One region of the Herminiimonas aquatilis genome, then DNA from elsewhere that is predicted to be linked to it. Evidence: predicted binding sites of a transcription regulator. Region 1 holds the regulator's gene; each other region holds the start of a gene.

Region 1 (5,243 bases):
AAAGGCACGACATCTGCAAATTTTTCCGGCGGTCCGGTCAACACATGATTCAGGTAGGCATGCGTATTCTTATCGAAATCCCGATAAAACTGTTCCTGCTGAAAACCGAGCTCAATGAATTTCGGAATCAACTTTTGACGTTGAAGTTCGGTGTCGAGCACGCTAATGAAGTTAGGCATGACGTCATTTTCAATTACAGAAGAGATGCCCAACTTGATGCGACGATAGCCGGACAATTGCATCTCAAGCTGCAAGAGTTCACGTGCAAGGGCAGCGCTTGGGTGGCGGCAGGCTGTGTATTCGATGACAGCCGCATCTCCGTTGACAGTTGAATGCCATCCGCGTTCGTCGGATTTTTTGAATTTGATTTTAAGTTGTTGCTGAACGCGTGTGGAGAGCGCTGCGATTCTGCGATCTGATCGCGCTTTGTCTATGATGCTCATGATTTTTTATAATGTGAATCTATGATTGTGAACGTGGCGTTGCGATCAATCGCGTGCTCAGTTTTCTGTTGAGACAGGGACTTCGGTCACGACTTCAGGTAAGCCGGAAAGAATCATCAGCTGCACGCGACGATTGCGCAAGCGCCCTTCTGCCGTGTCGTTGCTGGCAACCGGTTGATTGGCGCCATGGCCCACCGCGACCAGGCGTTTTTCATCCATGCCATTATCCAGGAACAACCTGACAACGCTGCTCGCACGTACGGCAGATAATTCCCAGTTGGATGGGAACATCGCGTTACTGATAGGCACGTTATCGGTGTGACCTTCGACCTGGATATCGTTGTCGACCTTGTTCAATACTTCGCCGACTGCGCGCAAAGCTTTTTCCGATATGGGGCTCAGCTTTGCTTCACCTGGAGCAAACAATAAACTGGCATTGATTTCTACGCTGACGCCGCGACTAGTTTGTGTCACGCGCACTTTGCCCTGACTGATCAACGGTGCCATTGCTTTCAGAATATCGCGCGCGATATTCGTCATCTGTGCTTTTTCGCGTTTGACGGCGGCGTCACTGGCGCGTTGTGCCGGGGTAAGAATCGGCCGGCTGTTCAATGCCGGACGGTTGACCTCGATGGGATCTTTCAAAGCTGGCGTTTTGGGTGTAGCACCGCCGAAAGCAATCCCGAGAGAGTCGGAAAGAATGCGGTACTTGCCTTCGTTGACTGATGAAATGGCGTACATGACGACAAAGAAGGCGAACAGCAAGGTAATGAAGTCGGCATAAGACACCAGCCAACGTTCATGGTTTTCGTGTTCTTCTTCGTGTTTTTTGCGGGCCATGTGCGTTGTCTGGACTGTAAGCAAGTTACATCAGGTAGATATTCATGCGCTCTTCGATCAAGCGAGGATTATCACCAGCAGCAATACCGGAGAACGCATCGGCCAGCATCTCGTGCTTGAAGACATCGCGGGCGACGATCGCCTTGAGTTTGCTGGCAATCGGCAAAAACACCAGATTGGCAAACCCGACACCGTAAATCGTTGCAACAAAGGCCACGGCAATCCCGCTACCTAGACGACTAGGATCAGACAGATTTTCCATCACATGGATCAAACCCAGTACTGCACCGAGAATACCGATGGTGGGTGCATAACCGCCTGCGGACTCCCAGATTTTTACAGCCAGACGTTCGCGCGTTTCATATGCGTCGATTTCCAAGTCGAGCACGCCACGCAATTTGTGCGGATCGACGCCATCGACGATCAAGCGCAAGCCATGCGCAATAAAAGGATCTTTGACGTCCTTGATAACACGCTCCAGGCTCAGGAGGCCTTCGCGGCGGGCTATCGTGCTCCAGTTCGTCATCTCGCGCATCAGACTTGGATAATCATCATCCTGTGGCACGAACACGCGACTCGCCATTTTGATACCGCGCACAAAAGTCGGCCAGCCGCTTTGCAGCAAGACTGCACCCATGGTGCCCACCACCACGATGATGAACGCGGCCGGCTGAATCAGTGAACTGAGCTTGCCGCCTTCCAGCAGTTGTCCGGCGAGCAAGCCGCCAAGCGCAAGCGCTATGCCAATTAAGCTACCCCAGTCCACGCTCTCTCCCTCAAATTTGCACGCATCCTGGCGATGGCCTGGCTATGTAATTGTGACACGCGTGATTCGGTGACACCCATCACGGCCCCGATTTCCTTCAGATTCATTTCCTGTTCGTAGTACAAACTCATTAGAATTTTTTCTCGTTCCGGCAATGCCTCGATGGCTGCGATAACCGCCGAGCGGAAACCGGTGTTCATCAAATTCTGTAAAGGATCGGGCGACTCGTCGGTGCAATAACGATCAAGGAAGTGTTCGTTATCTTCACTATCGTGAAAATCTTCGTAATACACCAGTTGATGCCCGCCGCCGTCACTCAGCAAATCCTGATAATCGGCCAGCGATAACTTGAGTTGCTTGGCAACTTCGCTTTCATTCGGTGGGCGGCCCAGCTTTTGCTGCAGACTGTTCATCGCCACCTCGATCTTGCGCATGTTCTGACGCATGCTGCGTGGCATCCAGTCACTGCTGCGTAATTCATCCAGCATGGCACCGCGTATGCGTTGCACGGCATAGGTTTCGAACTGGGCACCATGTGTTTCTTCGTAACGGCTGACAGCGTCCAGCAAACCAATCATGCCTGCCTGGATCAGATCGTCGACTTCTACGCTGGGAGGCAATTTGGCTTTCATCTGGTGCGCGAGTTTCTTGACTAGCGGTGCATGCTGACTTACCAGATGATCCCTATCCGATTTTCCTTCTGCCGTGTACATCGATCAAGCCCCGAACTTGGCGCCATGCGCGGACAAGGCAAAACGCTCTGCCAGCCGACGGAACGCAACCGACGCGCCGGCCATGGGAAATGCATCAATCACGGCGCGCCCCAAACGCGCAGCGCGTGTCGTGTTTTCGTCCGAGGGAATTGAACCTATGGAATGCAGTTGTACCGCCAGATAGCGGCTGGCAACCTGCGCCATGTTTTGATAGACAAGTGCGGCCTCGCGCTCGTCGGCTCCCGTCACCAGGATGCCAAAAGGTCGACGACCCAATTGATTGTTAAGGCGCTTGATCAACGAGTAGGCTTCCTTGATCGAAGCCGCGCCGGGGGCGACCTGAATCACGATGTCGCCGCTGGCCATGCCAGGAATCGTGAAATTATCACTCTCGTCCAACTCTGCATCCACCACCAATACATCGGATTGTGCAGCCAGTACGCCGAAGGCGTTCGACAGACGACGCAACTGGTCAGCATCACGCGAGGCAGCATGCACCGAACCGCTAGTCAAAGATGCAAGTCCAAAGCCTTGCGGCATGGCTTGCACGACTTGATTCAGGGCGCGCTGTTGACGCGCCACATCAAGCAGGGTCGCATGTACTTCAACACCCATGCGACGTGTGATGCCATTCTTCGACATGCACGCGTCCAGCAATACGACATCGCTGCCGCTGGAAGCAAGTGAAGCGCTCAAATTGACCAGCATTGCACTTTTATCCGCAATCGACGTAGCGGATAAAAATGTGAAAATGCGCGGCTTCGGTCCGGCGAGCATGCGCCGTAGACCTTCTGCCTGATCACATTCGAAACTAGCCAAGAATCACCTCACGCAAACTTTTGTCGTTCATTGCTCTTGCCGTATTTGCCATTACCAAAGGTATTTCCGCATCGTTGAACTGGAATGGTGCCGTCTCGCGCTTGAGCTTGAATGCACGGTCCACCAGGTACTGTTGGTTCGCGACGTGCAGGTCTTCCGGCACGCGTTGTCCATTAGCTACGTAGTATAAGTTCAATTTCTGTCTAATGACTACATCTAGTGCACTGCCGATGGTTGCAGCTTCATCTAATTTGGTCAATATGCAACCCGCAAGGCCATCGCCCATGTAAGAACGCGCTACTTCATTAAGCGTTTCGCCGGTCGATGTCGCGTTCAGGCACAACAGGCGTTTGACCTGACTGCCGGCACCGCTCAACATGGCAATCTGTTCCGCCACCATTTGATCGCGCTGGCTGACGCCGACGGTATCAATCAATACCGTATGCTTGCCTTTGAGTTCATCAAGGGCGATACGCAGGTCGGCTTCATCTTTGACCGAATGCACCATTACACCGAGGATCTTGCCGTAAATGCGCAATTGCTCGTAGCCGCCGATACGATAACCATCGGTCGTGATCAATGCGAGTTTGCCGGGGCCGTGGCGCATCACGCAACGCGCCGCCAGTTTTGCAGTAGTCGTGGTCTTGCCTACGCCGGTAGGGCCGACCAATGCATACACGCCGCCTTTTTCAAGAATTTCGTTTTCATTGCCGATGGTCGCCAGGTTGCGCGTCAGGATGGTCTTGATCCATTCCATGCCGCTATCCTTGCTGGCATTAGCAGGCATTCTTTCAATCAGATAGCGCGACAGACTGGCGCTGAATCCGGCGGCCAGCATTTCGCGCAAGACGCTGGATTTGGCTGGCTCGCGTTTGTGCTGATCGGTCCATGCCAATTCAGCCAACTGCATTTCCAGCATGCCGCGCATGGAGCGGATTTCTTTCATCACGTCATGCAACTCGGCCGTGTTGATGTCACCCAATGCGGATTGCGATACCGGTGCTGCAGGTACAGATTCCGAGGCCACTGCAGGAGCAGGAATAGCCAACGGTGCGGGCTGAGCATGCGTCAGTTTGTGCTTGGGTGACAACGCGGCCAGAGTGGTTTCGGAAATCGCTTTCTCGACCATAGGCTCGGCCAGTGCCGCCATGTCTTCGCCAGCCAGCGCGAGAATCTCGACGCCATCCTCCACTGCACGGTTGGAGAGAATAACGGCATCCGGGCCCAATGCTTCACGCACCAGACTCCATGCACCACGCGACGTGCTTGCTGTGAATTTTTTGACATTCATATCTGGCCTCCAACTAAGCTAGTAACTCTGATCGTTTTTGAATCGGGCACTTCTGCGTGCGAAAGAACTTTCAACTGCGGTAATGCACGGCGCAGAAAGCGCGCCAGCAATGCCCTTAACTGTGCCGGCACCAACAGTACCGGCGTTAATCCCATTTGCTCCTGTTGACGCGTGGCGGCTTCCGCCTGTGCAGCGATGGTGTCGGCCAGACCGGGTTCGATGCCCGCGCCTTCCGGACCGCTTGCGCTCAACGCTTGCGTCAACAGACGTTCGAGTCGGTTATCCAGCGTCATCACCGACAATTCATTCGTCGATGGGAACAGCTGCTGCACGATCGCGCGACCGAGTGCCACACGCACCAGCGCGGTCAG
Region 2 (5,243 bases), on a different contig from region 1:
ATACGCCAGCCGGGTGCGGCCTCGTCGCAGCAAACCAATCTGCCATCCGGCCTGCAATTGGGTACGGGTGTCCGTCCGGTTGCGACCGAACGAATTCATACACAAGGCAACTTGCAACTGACCGGCAATTCTAAAGACGTTGCCATCAATGGCGCGGGTTTCTTTCAAGTCCTGCTGCCGGATGGCAATACGGCATATACGCGCGATGGTTCGTTTCAAACAGATGATCAGGGGCAGCTGGTTACTTCCAGTGGTTTTCCAATTCAACCGGCGATCACTATCCCTGTCGGTGCAACCGGCTTGACGATCAGTCGTGACGGTATTGTGTCCGTCAAGTTGGAGGGGGCAGTGGCGGCAACGGAAGTTGGTAACTTGCAATTGGCAACCTTCATCAATCCGGCCGGTCTGGAAAGCAAGGGCGAAAACCTGTATGTGGAAACCGGTGCCTCCGGCAATGCCAATGCCAATACGCCAGGTACCAACGGTGCCGGCATCATGGTTCAGAATTACACAGAAACATCCAACGTCAACGTGGTGGAAGAACTGGTCAACATGATCCAGACCCAACGTGCATATGAAATCAACAGCAAGGCAATTACTACCTCGGATCAGATGCTGCAGCGCCTGACGCAGATGTAATGCGTGGTTCTTTCCTGCAATTGTGAGATTAACTGGCTTAAGCAGGGCAGCAGCAAGGGTAAAACGAGGTAAAGGATTTGCAATGAAAAAATATATTCTGATGCTGGTTGCAGTAACTACGTTGCTAGGAGGTTGCGCAACGATGCCGGATACGATCGTGCAGACGCCATTGACCGCGCGTCCGCAGGCCTCTAGCGCGATTGCGCCGCCAGCTAATGGTGCCATTTTCCAAAGTGCTGCTTACCGTCCGATGTTCGAGGATAGGCGGGCGCGTTTGATAGGCGACACCATCACCATCATCATTAATGAAAAGAGTTCAGCCGGCAAACTTGCAGGCAGCTCCGCCAGCAAAACCGGATCGGTTGCAGCAGGCGTACCGAATATTTTTGGTTTGTTCAGTTCGATCACAGGGCGTCTGAATGCGAGTGCCTCGAATGCACTCAAGTATGAAGATAAGGGTGCAGTTACTTCCAGTAATAACTTCATCAGCACTTTGACCGTAACGGTGATCGATGTCCTCTCGAATGGCAACTTGATTGTCGCAGGTGAGAAGCAGGTTTCTCTCGACAAGGGTTCCGAATTCATTCGTTTTTCGGGTGTGGTGGATCCAAGTACTGTCAACTCCGGCAATATCGTTTCGTCGACGCAGGTCGCCGATGCAAAAATCGAATATCGCACCAACAGTACGGTGGATGGCGCCGAAGTAGCATCCATGCTGGCTCGCTTCTTCCTCAGCGTACTGCCTCTCTGATCCTGTCGCGAGGCAACAAGGAATACACATGAAAACCGCAATCAGTACGTCAACAAGTACACCGTCCGTTTTGAAAAAAACGCTGCAGATAATCGCCTGTTCGGCGTGCCTGCTGTTGCCATTGACGTCGCAAGCAGAGCGCCTGAAAGATCTGACCAGCGTGCAAGGCGTGCGGCAGAATCAATTGCTGGGTTACGGTCTGGTAGTTGGCCTGGATGGTAGTGGCGATCAAACGACACAAACGCCATTTACGGTGCAGAGCATCGTGAGCATGCTGCAGCAGATGGGTGTGAATCTGCCGCAAGGTACCAATTTGCAATTGAAAAATGTCGCTGCCGTAATGGTGACCAGTTCCTTGCCTGCATTTGCACAACCTGGTCAGACTTTGGATATTACCGTTTCGTCCATGGGTAATGCAAAAAGCATACGTGGCGGTACTCTACTGATGACGCCGCTCAAAGGCGCAGATGGTCTGATTTACGCGATGGCGCAGGGTAATGTCGTGGTGGGTGGTGTCGGTGCTGCGGCAAATGGCAGCAAGGCACAGATCAATCATTTGAGCGTGGGCCGGATTTCCGCAGGCGCCACCGTCGAGCGGGCCGTCAACACTGCTTTGGGGCAGGGCGATGTTATTTATCTTGAGTTGAAAGAAAGCGATTTTTCCACTGCTAGTCGAGTTGCCGATGCAGTCAATGCCCGCTTTGGCGCGCAGACCGCTTCCGCACAGGATGGACGTGTGATTCGCGTCAATGCGCCGTTAGATAACAATGCACGGGTGGCTTTTCTCGGAGCCCTGGAAAGCATCAATGTCACGCCGGCACAAGTGAGTGCAAAAGTGATCATGAATGCGCGCACTGGTTCAGTCGTCATGAATCAGGCAGTGACGCTGGATACCTGCGCCGTATCGCACGGCAATCTGTCCGTGGTGATCAATACCCAGCCTGTGATCAGCCAGCCGGCACCGCTTTCCGGTGGGCAAACCGTGGTGGCCCAACAATCGCAAATCGAAATCAGCAAGGATCCGGGCAAGGTCATCTTGCTGAAAAATTCCGCCTCGTTGGCGGAGGTGGTCAAGGCATTGAATTCGATAGGCGCAACACCACAGGATTTGCTGGCGATTTTGCAGGCCATGAAGGCATCAGGTTCGCTGCGCGCAGAACTGGAAATTATTTAATCGTCACATGATTACGCCTGCTGACAATTCGAACAATAGCCTGGCGATCGATGCCAAGGGCCTTGATGCGCTGAAACAATCGGCGCGTCAGAATTCGCCTGAATCGATTAAGGTCGCGGCCAAGCAATTCGAAGCGCTGTTCATGAACATGATCATGAAGAGCATGCGCGATGCAACGCCGCAAGAAGGCGTGTTCGATAATCAGCAAACCAAAATGTACACCTCTATGCTGGATCAACAGCTGAGTCAGAACATGACGAGCCGCGGTGTGGGTTTGGCCGATGTGTTGATTCGACAACTGTCAGGCAATCAAATGAATGCGGCAGTGGCCAGTGAAACTGCTGCAAACCAAAATAGTGGCGCAGATGACCTGAGTTCGAGTTTGAAAACAGACTTGCTGCGCTCGCTATCCGAGCGCGCGGTGCGTGCGCCGCCACCGACTGACCAAGCGGTCGCCGCAACTGACAAGCCCAAGCATGTACAGGCATTCCAGGACAAGCTCACTGCACATGCGGAAGAAGCGAGCAAGACGACCGGTATTCCTGCCAAATTCATGCTGGGCCAGGCCGCTCTGGAAAGCGGCTGGGGCAAGCATGTTATCCGTACTGCAGATGGCGGCACCAGCCACAACTTGTTTGGTATCAAGGCAACCGGCGGCTGGAAGGGAAAAACAGTGGATGCAGTTACGACCGAGTACGTCAATGGCGTGCCACAGAAACGTGTAGAAAAATTCCGCGCCTATGACTCTTACGCAGATTCATTCCGCGATTATGCCAAATTGCTACGAGATAATCCACGCTATGAAAAAGTTCTGGCAAACGCGACTGATGTAAAAGGTTTTGCACAAGGCTTGCAAAAGGCCGGCTACGCGACGGATCCCAAGTACGCGGAGAAATTGACCAACCTCATCAATCGGAATCTGTCAGTCTGAGCCTAATCATTCATACAACTTGAATAGTTGTGCAAGTAGCAAGGGCGGGAATGAGGGGCTCAAGTTTTCCCTTGATGTGCCGTACACAACGATATAGCGTTCAAAGAAATAGACCATGCCTAATATTCTCAGTATCGCGACCAGTGCACTTGCCGCAGCCCAGGCTGGTCTGGCGACGACCGGACACAATATCGCAAACCAGAAAACCCCGGGCTACAGTCGCCAATTGGTGATTCAGACGTCGCTGGGCGGGCAAAATCTTGGTGGTGGTTATATTGGTAACGGCACGACAGTAGAAACCGTACAGCGCGTTTATAACGAATTCATCTCAAAGCAAGTTGTCGCTGCGCAAGGTAGCGCCAGCCAACTGCAGAGTTACGCTACTCAAATTGGCAAGATCAATAATATGATCGCCGACTCCGCCACTGGTCTGACACCAGTAATTCAGGATTTCTTCAAGGGCATACAGGATTTAGTCAGCAACCCTGGCTCGTCGCCGTCACGTCAAGCTATGTTGTCGGGCGCAGAATCGCTGGCGGCACGTTTTCAGACCATGGACGGTCAGTTGCGTGCAATCCGCGAAGGCGTGAATACTGAAATTAGCGCAAGCGTCACCAATATCAACGGTTATGCTGAACAGATTAGTCAATTAAATATCGCGATTTCCAAAGCACAGGCCAATGGACAACCGCCTAACGATTTGCTCGACCAGCGCGATTACCTGGTTGGCGAATTGGCGAAGGAAGCCAAAGTTACTGTTAACAAGCAGAGTAGCGGTTACAGCGTCTATATCGGGAATGGCCAGCCTTTGGTTGTTGGTAATTCCGTCTATAAATTAACCACCGTTGCATCGTCGACTGATTTGGGACGTCTGCAAGTTGGTTATATTTCGAAAGGGACCACGGTTACCCTGCCTGAAGAGTCAATAACAGGTGGCAAACTGGGTGGTTTGATTGAGTTCCGTAACAAGTCGCTGGACCCAATCCAAAACTCCTTGGGTCGTATCGCACTGGGCATGGCAGAAACCTTCAATGCGCAACATCGCCTCGGGCAAGATCAAAACGGTAATTTGGGCGGCGACTTTTTCAATTCTGCCCAACCTGCCGTCAATGCTGATTACAACAACACCGGTACTGCAGTTGTCGGTGCGACGATCAGCAATGTCAGTGCACTGACTACCAGCGATTATCGTGTGTCATACGATGGTAGCAACTACAGCGTGACGCGCATTTCTGATAATGCGTCCATGTATTCCGGCGCAACATTTCCGACTGCCACGATTGATGGTGTAGATCTTACGATGACATCGGGGCCGATGGCCGCTGGTGATCACTATATCGTGCGACCAACCGTCAATGGCGCCGCCGACTTCAATGTCTTGATCAAGGATTTGTCATCGATCGCGGCAGCTACGCCTATCGTAACCGGCGCAACCACCACCAATACAGGTACGGGCGCTATCAGCGCTGGCTCGATTAACGCGGCCTTTACCGCTGCGACTGTATCTACACCTGTAACGCTGACATACAACTCGGCTGGCGGTACCTTGACTGGTTTCCCAGCCACGATGCCTGTAACCGTAACAACCAATGGCGTACCTACGACTTATGCTGCGGGTGCGGCGGTTCCTTATACGGCAGGTTCGACGATTTCTTTTGGCGGTGCAGAAATCAAACTGACTGGTGCGCCGGCAGATGGAGATACCTTCAAGATCAGCGCCAACGTCAATGGTCAAGGTGACAGTCGCA
Region 3 (5,243 bases), on a different contig from region 1:
TAGCCAGAGAATATGTTTAATTCGAGTTGCAGGAAATAAAAGAAGTCTTGTTTGCTCATGCTTGACGTTTGCTGCTATCGCTGGCGCAAACCCGATTCCGTCCACTTTCCTTGGCTTCGTATAGCGCCTGGTCGGCTGCCAGTACAAGATCGGCTGGTGAATTATTTTTACGGAATGGAATGAACGAGGCTGCGCCGGCGCTGATAGTGACGGCACCTCCCACATTTTCCGCATGTACGATGTTGATTGCTTGAATTGCCATGCGAACGCGTTCAGCTACTGCGACGGCACCGGCAGTATCGGCGCCGGGTAACAGGATGGCGAATTCCTCACCGCCGTATCGTGCAACCAAATCGCCTGGTCGTGCCGAGGCCGTCTTCAAGGTCTTGCTTATTTTTTTCAGGCACTCATCGCCTTGCGGGTGACCGTACTCATCATTGTATTTCTTGAAAAAATCGACATCCAGCATGATCAGCGAGAGCGGGGTCTCGTTACGCATGGCACGTGCATATTCTTCATCGAGTGCGGCATCGAAACGACGCCGATTCGCTAATCCGGTCAAGCCATCCTCCAGCGCCAGGGCAGCGAGTTCCCCATTGATTCTTTCCAGATCGTCCCTGGCCGCGCGCAACTCGGATTGTGCGTGTTCGCGCTTGGCAATCTGACGAATGAGGTGCAGGCCCAGTATCCATAAAAGAGCAATGACGATCGTGCTCACCAAACTGAAACGGATGGTTTCTTCACGCCAGTCGGTGAGAACTTCATCATTTGAAAAGGCGACTGAAACAAAGAGCGGGTAGTGATCCAGATGGCGATAACTATAAATACGTTCCACGTTGTCGAGTGATGACGTGATGACGGTCGTGCCTACAGGACCGTTACGCACGTAGTATTGATAGACTGGCCCATTTTTCATATCGGTGCCGACTAATGCGTCGTCGAATGGACGACGTACCAGCATGGTGCCACCATCATTTAGTAATGCGATTGAGCCTAGTTCGCCAATATCAAAACTTTCGTAAAAAGATCGAAAATTCTGGATGTTGATTGCAGCCAGCGCCACGCCGGCAAAGCTACCATTGGCATGTTCCACTCTACGTGACACGGTAATGACCCATTCCCCTGTGTAACGACTGTGTACGGGCGGGCCTATATAAGGACCGCGGTCTACGTGTTCCCGATGAAAAATAAAATACGCGCGATCACTGACATCGATCTTCTTTGACTCGGTTCCCCATGAATCTGCGACGGACTTGCCTTGCTCGTTGTAGATGGAAAGGCTGTCTAATACGGGAAGATCAGCGACGCGATCCTGCAAGTAAGTATTCAGGCGATCAAGGCGTGTGCTCTCCCGGGTATTTTGTTCCCACATTTCAACCAATCCCACCAGCACATTGTCGATGCCGCCTATCGTATCTTCAGCGTGCTGAGCGAGTGCTTTCGCCATGTTGCTGGTGCTGGTTTGCGCTTCGTGCAACTTTGCCGTATGGGTATTCCAGCTATTCCATGCCAGTATGCAAATGAAAACGAGGGTAACAACGAGGACAAAGGCGCAAAGCGCGCCTTGTATGGAAAGCTTCTTAGTGGTTTTGCGGGAGGAGGGGGGCGAAACAGTCAAAATTATTGCCAAGATTGAACATGCCTTGATTATAGCGTATCAATGGCATGCTTTTCCCGCATACGCTGCTCGTGCCAGGCGTGCTTTCGCTGTTATTAGAGCCAATATTCCAGCCGACGCGCCATCCATTCGCGTAGCCGATCCGAAGCCGGACGTTGCTCCCATTTTTCAGGAGTGATTTCTACAGAGTTTTTCAAGTCTTCATTGAAAGCGCTTTCCATCACCGTACCGAAATTCTGATCGATGGCAATCAGGTTAACTTCACTGTTATGCAAAAAGCTGCGCATATCCAGATTGGTCGAGCCTACTGTCGACCAGTAACCATCGATGACGGCCGTTTTTGCGTGCAATACCGATGCTTGCAATTCAAAGATACGTACACCGCTGGCCATCAATTGGCTATAGAAAGATCGGCCGGCATGTCTTACCAGGCCGGTATCTGATACGCCGGGGAAGACAATCTTTACATCGACGCCGCGTTGCGCTGCTTTCGTGAGTGCATCTACCATTTGTGCATCCGGCACGAAGTAAGAGTTGGTAATGTGTATGGATGTCTTGGCTTCTTGCATGGCCAAGATGTACGCCTTGTATATCTCATAGTCGCCATCAGGTTTGCTACCGATCACGCGCACAATTTTGTCGCCTACAGGCTTTAGTTGTGGGAAGTATTTCCTGGCGGCGATATCATCAACTTTTTGACTGACCCATGTTTCCATGAACAGCCACTGGAAAGATGCGACTGCCGGACCTTCGACCTGGATATGGGTGTCGCGCCAGCCTATATTAGAGCGTTTTTTGGAGCGTGAACGGAATAGCGAACTTGAAGAATAGTCATCTGTAATATTGATGCCACCAGTAAAAGCGATCATGCCGTCGACGACCAGAATCTTGCGGTGATCGCGATTATTCAAGCGCCAGGAAATCATGCGTTTGAAGGGATTGACCGGGTTGAACTCGACGACGCTGATACCGGAGTCACGCAACTTCTGGAAAAATTCGGGCGGTGTATCGAGGGAACCGATGCTGTCGTAGATGACGTTGACCTGAACACCTTCGCGTTGCTTTTGTATCAGCAGATCGGCGAATTCTCCACCCAGTCCTTCCTGATCAAAAATATAGGTTTCCAGATTGATATTGTCTTTTGCATCCTTGATGGCGGCCATCATCGCCTTCATCGTCTGCGGGCCGTCATTCAGTAATGTGAGCTTGTTTCCGGCGATTAAAGGACTTCCGGTCGCGGCTTCTTCCAGTGCGGCGAGTTCAGGCAAATCCACCTTTGCATTCCGCAGTCTTTGTGCGAGCAGGGATTCAGTTTTATGTTTTGATAACGAGCCGTTTGCGGTTTGAATCGTGGCAGAATTTTGAGGTTCCAGCGATGTCTTTAAATATTGAACATCGGGCAATGAAGCGCAAGCGCTCATCGAAAGACAAAGTGCCACGAAAGGAAGGCTCTTCAAGAATTGAACGCGAAATCGATTATGCATGATGATTTTATATTTTAGATTGTTCAACAGAATCAATACCAACGTGATTTAAATCCCCGTCAACCGAGGCAGTATGCAATTCTTTTTCTGCATTCCGAAAATGAATGTACATGCATACCCAAGATAATCGATATGACAGCGAAAGCTTTAAAAAGTTGGTTTCAAAGCAAACTTTCTTTTCGCTATGTAATTATGTATAGACCTACCTGTAATTTTTACATCTACGGGTTTCTGCATGGTGAATCTAAAGTATTTCATCCATCTGCCGTTATAAAATAAGAAGCGCTATTTCAGGCGTAAAGAGGCGAATATGGACGTAACTAACATTGCGAATCTGGCGACAAATCTGGCGCAACAGCGCAACGATATGGATATCTCGGTAGCTGTTTTCAAAAAAGCATTGGATGCACAAAGCTCGGCGGCGCTTTCCTTGATTGAAGCTATCCCGACCGTATCGCTTCCTCCTCATCTGGGTAACAACGTCAACACAAAAGCTTGATCACCAAAGACGTTTAATGATCGTCTTGTCGGGATTGCAATATTGAATCTGCGTCCTCATCTGCTTTTCTTCAAGAAAACAGTGAGGTAGACAATGGAAACAGCAGACGCAATACTTGAATTCTGGTTTGGCTCTGACCTTGATGATGCAAAGGTTGCCGAACAAAAGAAAAAGCTCTGGTGGTCCAAGGATGTCGCGGTTGATGACATCATCTTGCAGCGCTTCGAAAAATCCACCTTGTCTGCAGCAGATGGATCGTTGAGCGCGTGGGAATCCACGCCGCGCGGATTACTTGCGCTGATTCTACTGACCGATCAATTTCCCCGTAATATGTATCGCGGCACATCAAAGTCATTTGCATTTGATGCATCTGCATTGCGATTGATCAAGCGTGCGCTGGAGCAGGGCCTTGTTCAATCCTTGCGACCGATTGAACGTGTGTTTGCTTATCTGCCGCTGGAGCATTCTGAATCGATTCAAGATCAGGAGCGCGCAGTGAAATTGTTTGAGCAGCTAGCAAACGAAGTGCCTGCTATACATAAATCCACTTTCGAAGGTTTTTCCCGGTTTGCGATTCGTCATCGCGACGTCATCGCCCGGTTCGGGCGCTTCCCGCATCGCAATGAAATTCTGGGACGCACTTCCACTGACGAAGAAATCGCATTCCTGAAGACAGCTGGCTCTTCTTTTTGATGCTGCCGCTGATAAGTCTGCCTTCGACCTCAAGCAGACACCTCGCATCCAACCAATTCTGATGGCACACGGCCGACGATGAGCGCAAACAGTCAAAAAATACGATTTTTTCGAAGAAGAATTCCGTCGTTCGAATGCATCCCGGACTGCCACGACTGCTGCGGTCCAGTGACTGCCTCGTCGGAGGAGATGGCGCGACTGCCTGTCAAAAGCAACGTCGATCGCGAAAAATCTCTCGCTGAGTGGCGCTGTGTGCATCTTGGTGAACACGGCTGTGAGGTGTACGATGAACGTCCATTGATTTGCCGATTGTTCGGTACTATCAACACGCTGAGATGTCCGCGCGGCAGGCAACCAAACATGTTGGCCGATCCAATGATAGAGACGCAGATTTTTGAATTCATGCGTCACACGCGTCACGTGTTGGTCTGAGTCAGAAAAAAGTTAGTTGATATTATCTTTGCAAACGCAATCTCATTTTTATGAGAAATATAAACAGATAGACGTCAGCGTTTGGCCGAAAACGGATTTTCAATAACGCCAGCTAGGCCAATAGTCCATGAGCTGGGAGATAGAAATTCGGACTAGTAAGACACTAGTTGCCTGAATAAAGCACACGGTTATTTGTTAGCCGTATGATTATGTTTTTGTGGCTGGTGAGATTGCCAGCAGGCTGTCCAGCGGTATCGATGAAATTGGAATAGCTATAGACGTCGATGGCATCGTTATACCGTTTCGGCAGCGGCACGTTGACGATCGACGCCGGGGGGACTTGTAACGAGATGATCTCGATGGCCGTCGCCTGTCCGTTAATCAAACCGGTTTTCTTGTTGAACCATTCACGTGACGTAGTCGGCAGCAAGCCGATAGAAGTGATGTCGTACACAAACACGATGTCGATTGCCGTCGCAGTATTCTGATTAGCACCGCTTTCAGCAACGATCTGGAT

The links. Region 1 encodes FliA, which starts transcription of late flagellar genes. Its sites were predicted from a motif close to CTAAAGTTTNNNNNNNNNNNGCCGNTA; they were not measured.
Region 2: a site for FliA is predicted at 3,554-3,580, ahead of flgK (flagellar hook-associated protein FlgK). Genes of this name have one in related genera too.
Region 3: a site for FliA is predicted at 3,347-3,373, ahead of ACFQO0_RS16795 (YjfB family protein). Genes of this name have one in related genera too.

Annotation. Positions count from the first base shown of each region.
Region 1 is NZ_JBHTCC010000003.1:151,294-156,536, reverse strand. It holds gene ACFQO0_RS13200 (hypothetical protein) at 1-443, opposite strand, end outside; gene motD (flagellar motor protein MotD) at 501-1,283, opposite strand; gene ACFQO0_RS13190 (flagellar motor protein) at 1,309-2,049, opposite strand; gene ACFQO0_RS13185 (RNA polymerase sigma factor FliA) at 2,031-2,762, opposite strand; gene ACFQO0_RS13180 (MinD/ParA family ATP-binding protein) at 2,766-3,581, opposite strand; gene flhF (flagellar biosynthesis protein FlhF) at 3,574-4,872, opposite strand; gene flhA (flagellar biosynthesis protein FlhA) at 4,869-5,243, opposite strand, start outside.
Region 2 is NZ_JBHTCC010000001.1:126,688-131,930, reverse strand. It holds gene flgG (flagellar basal-body rod protein FlgG) at 1-639, shown strand, start outside; gene ACFQO0_RS00645 (flagellar basal body L-ring protein FlgH) at 722-1,390, shown strand; gene ACFQO0_RS00640 (flagellar basal body P-ring protein FlgI) at 1,419-2,564, shown strand; gene flgJ (flagellar assembly peptidoglycan hydrolase FlgJ) at 2,572-3,495, shown strand; gene flgK (flagellar hook-associated protein FlgK) at 3,611-5,243, shown strand, end outside.
Region 3 is NZ_JBHTCC010000007.1:9,853-15,095, forward strand. It holds gene ACFQO0_RS16785 (sensor domain-containing diguanylate cyclase) at 56-1,630, opposite strand; gene cls (cardiolipin synthase) at 1,714-3,102, opposite strand; gene ACFQO0_RS16795 (YjfB family protein) at 3,413-3,601, shown strand; gene ACFQO0_RS16800 (DUF924 family protein) at 3,695-4,294, shown strand; gene ACFQO0_RS16805 (YkgJ family cysteine cluster protein) at 4,373-4,726, shown strand; gene ACFQO0_RS16810 (hypothetical protein) at 4,890-5,243, opposite strand, start outside.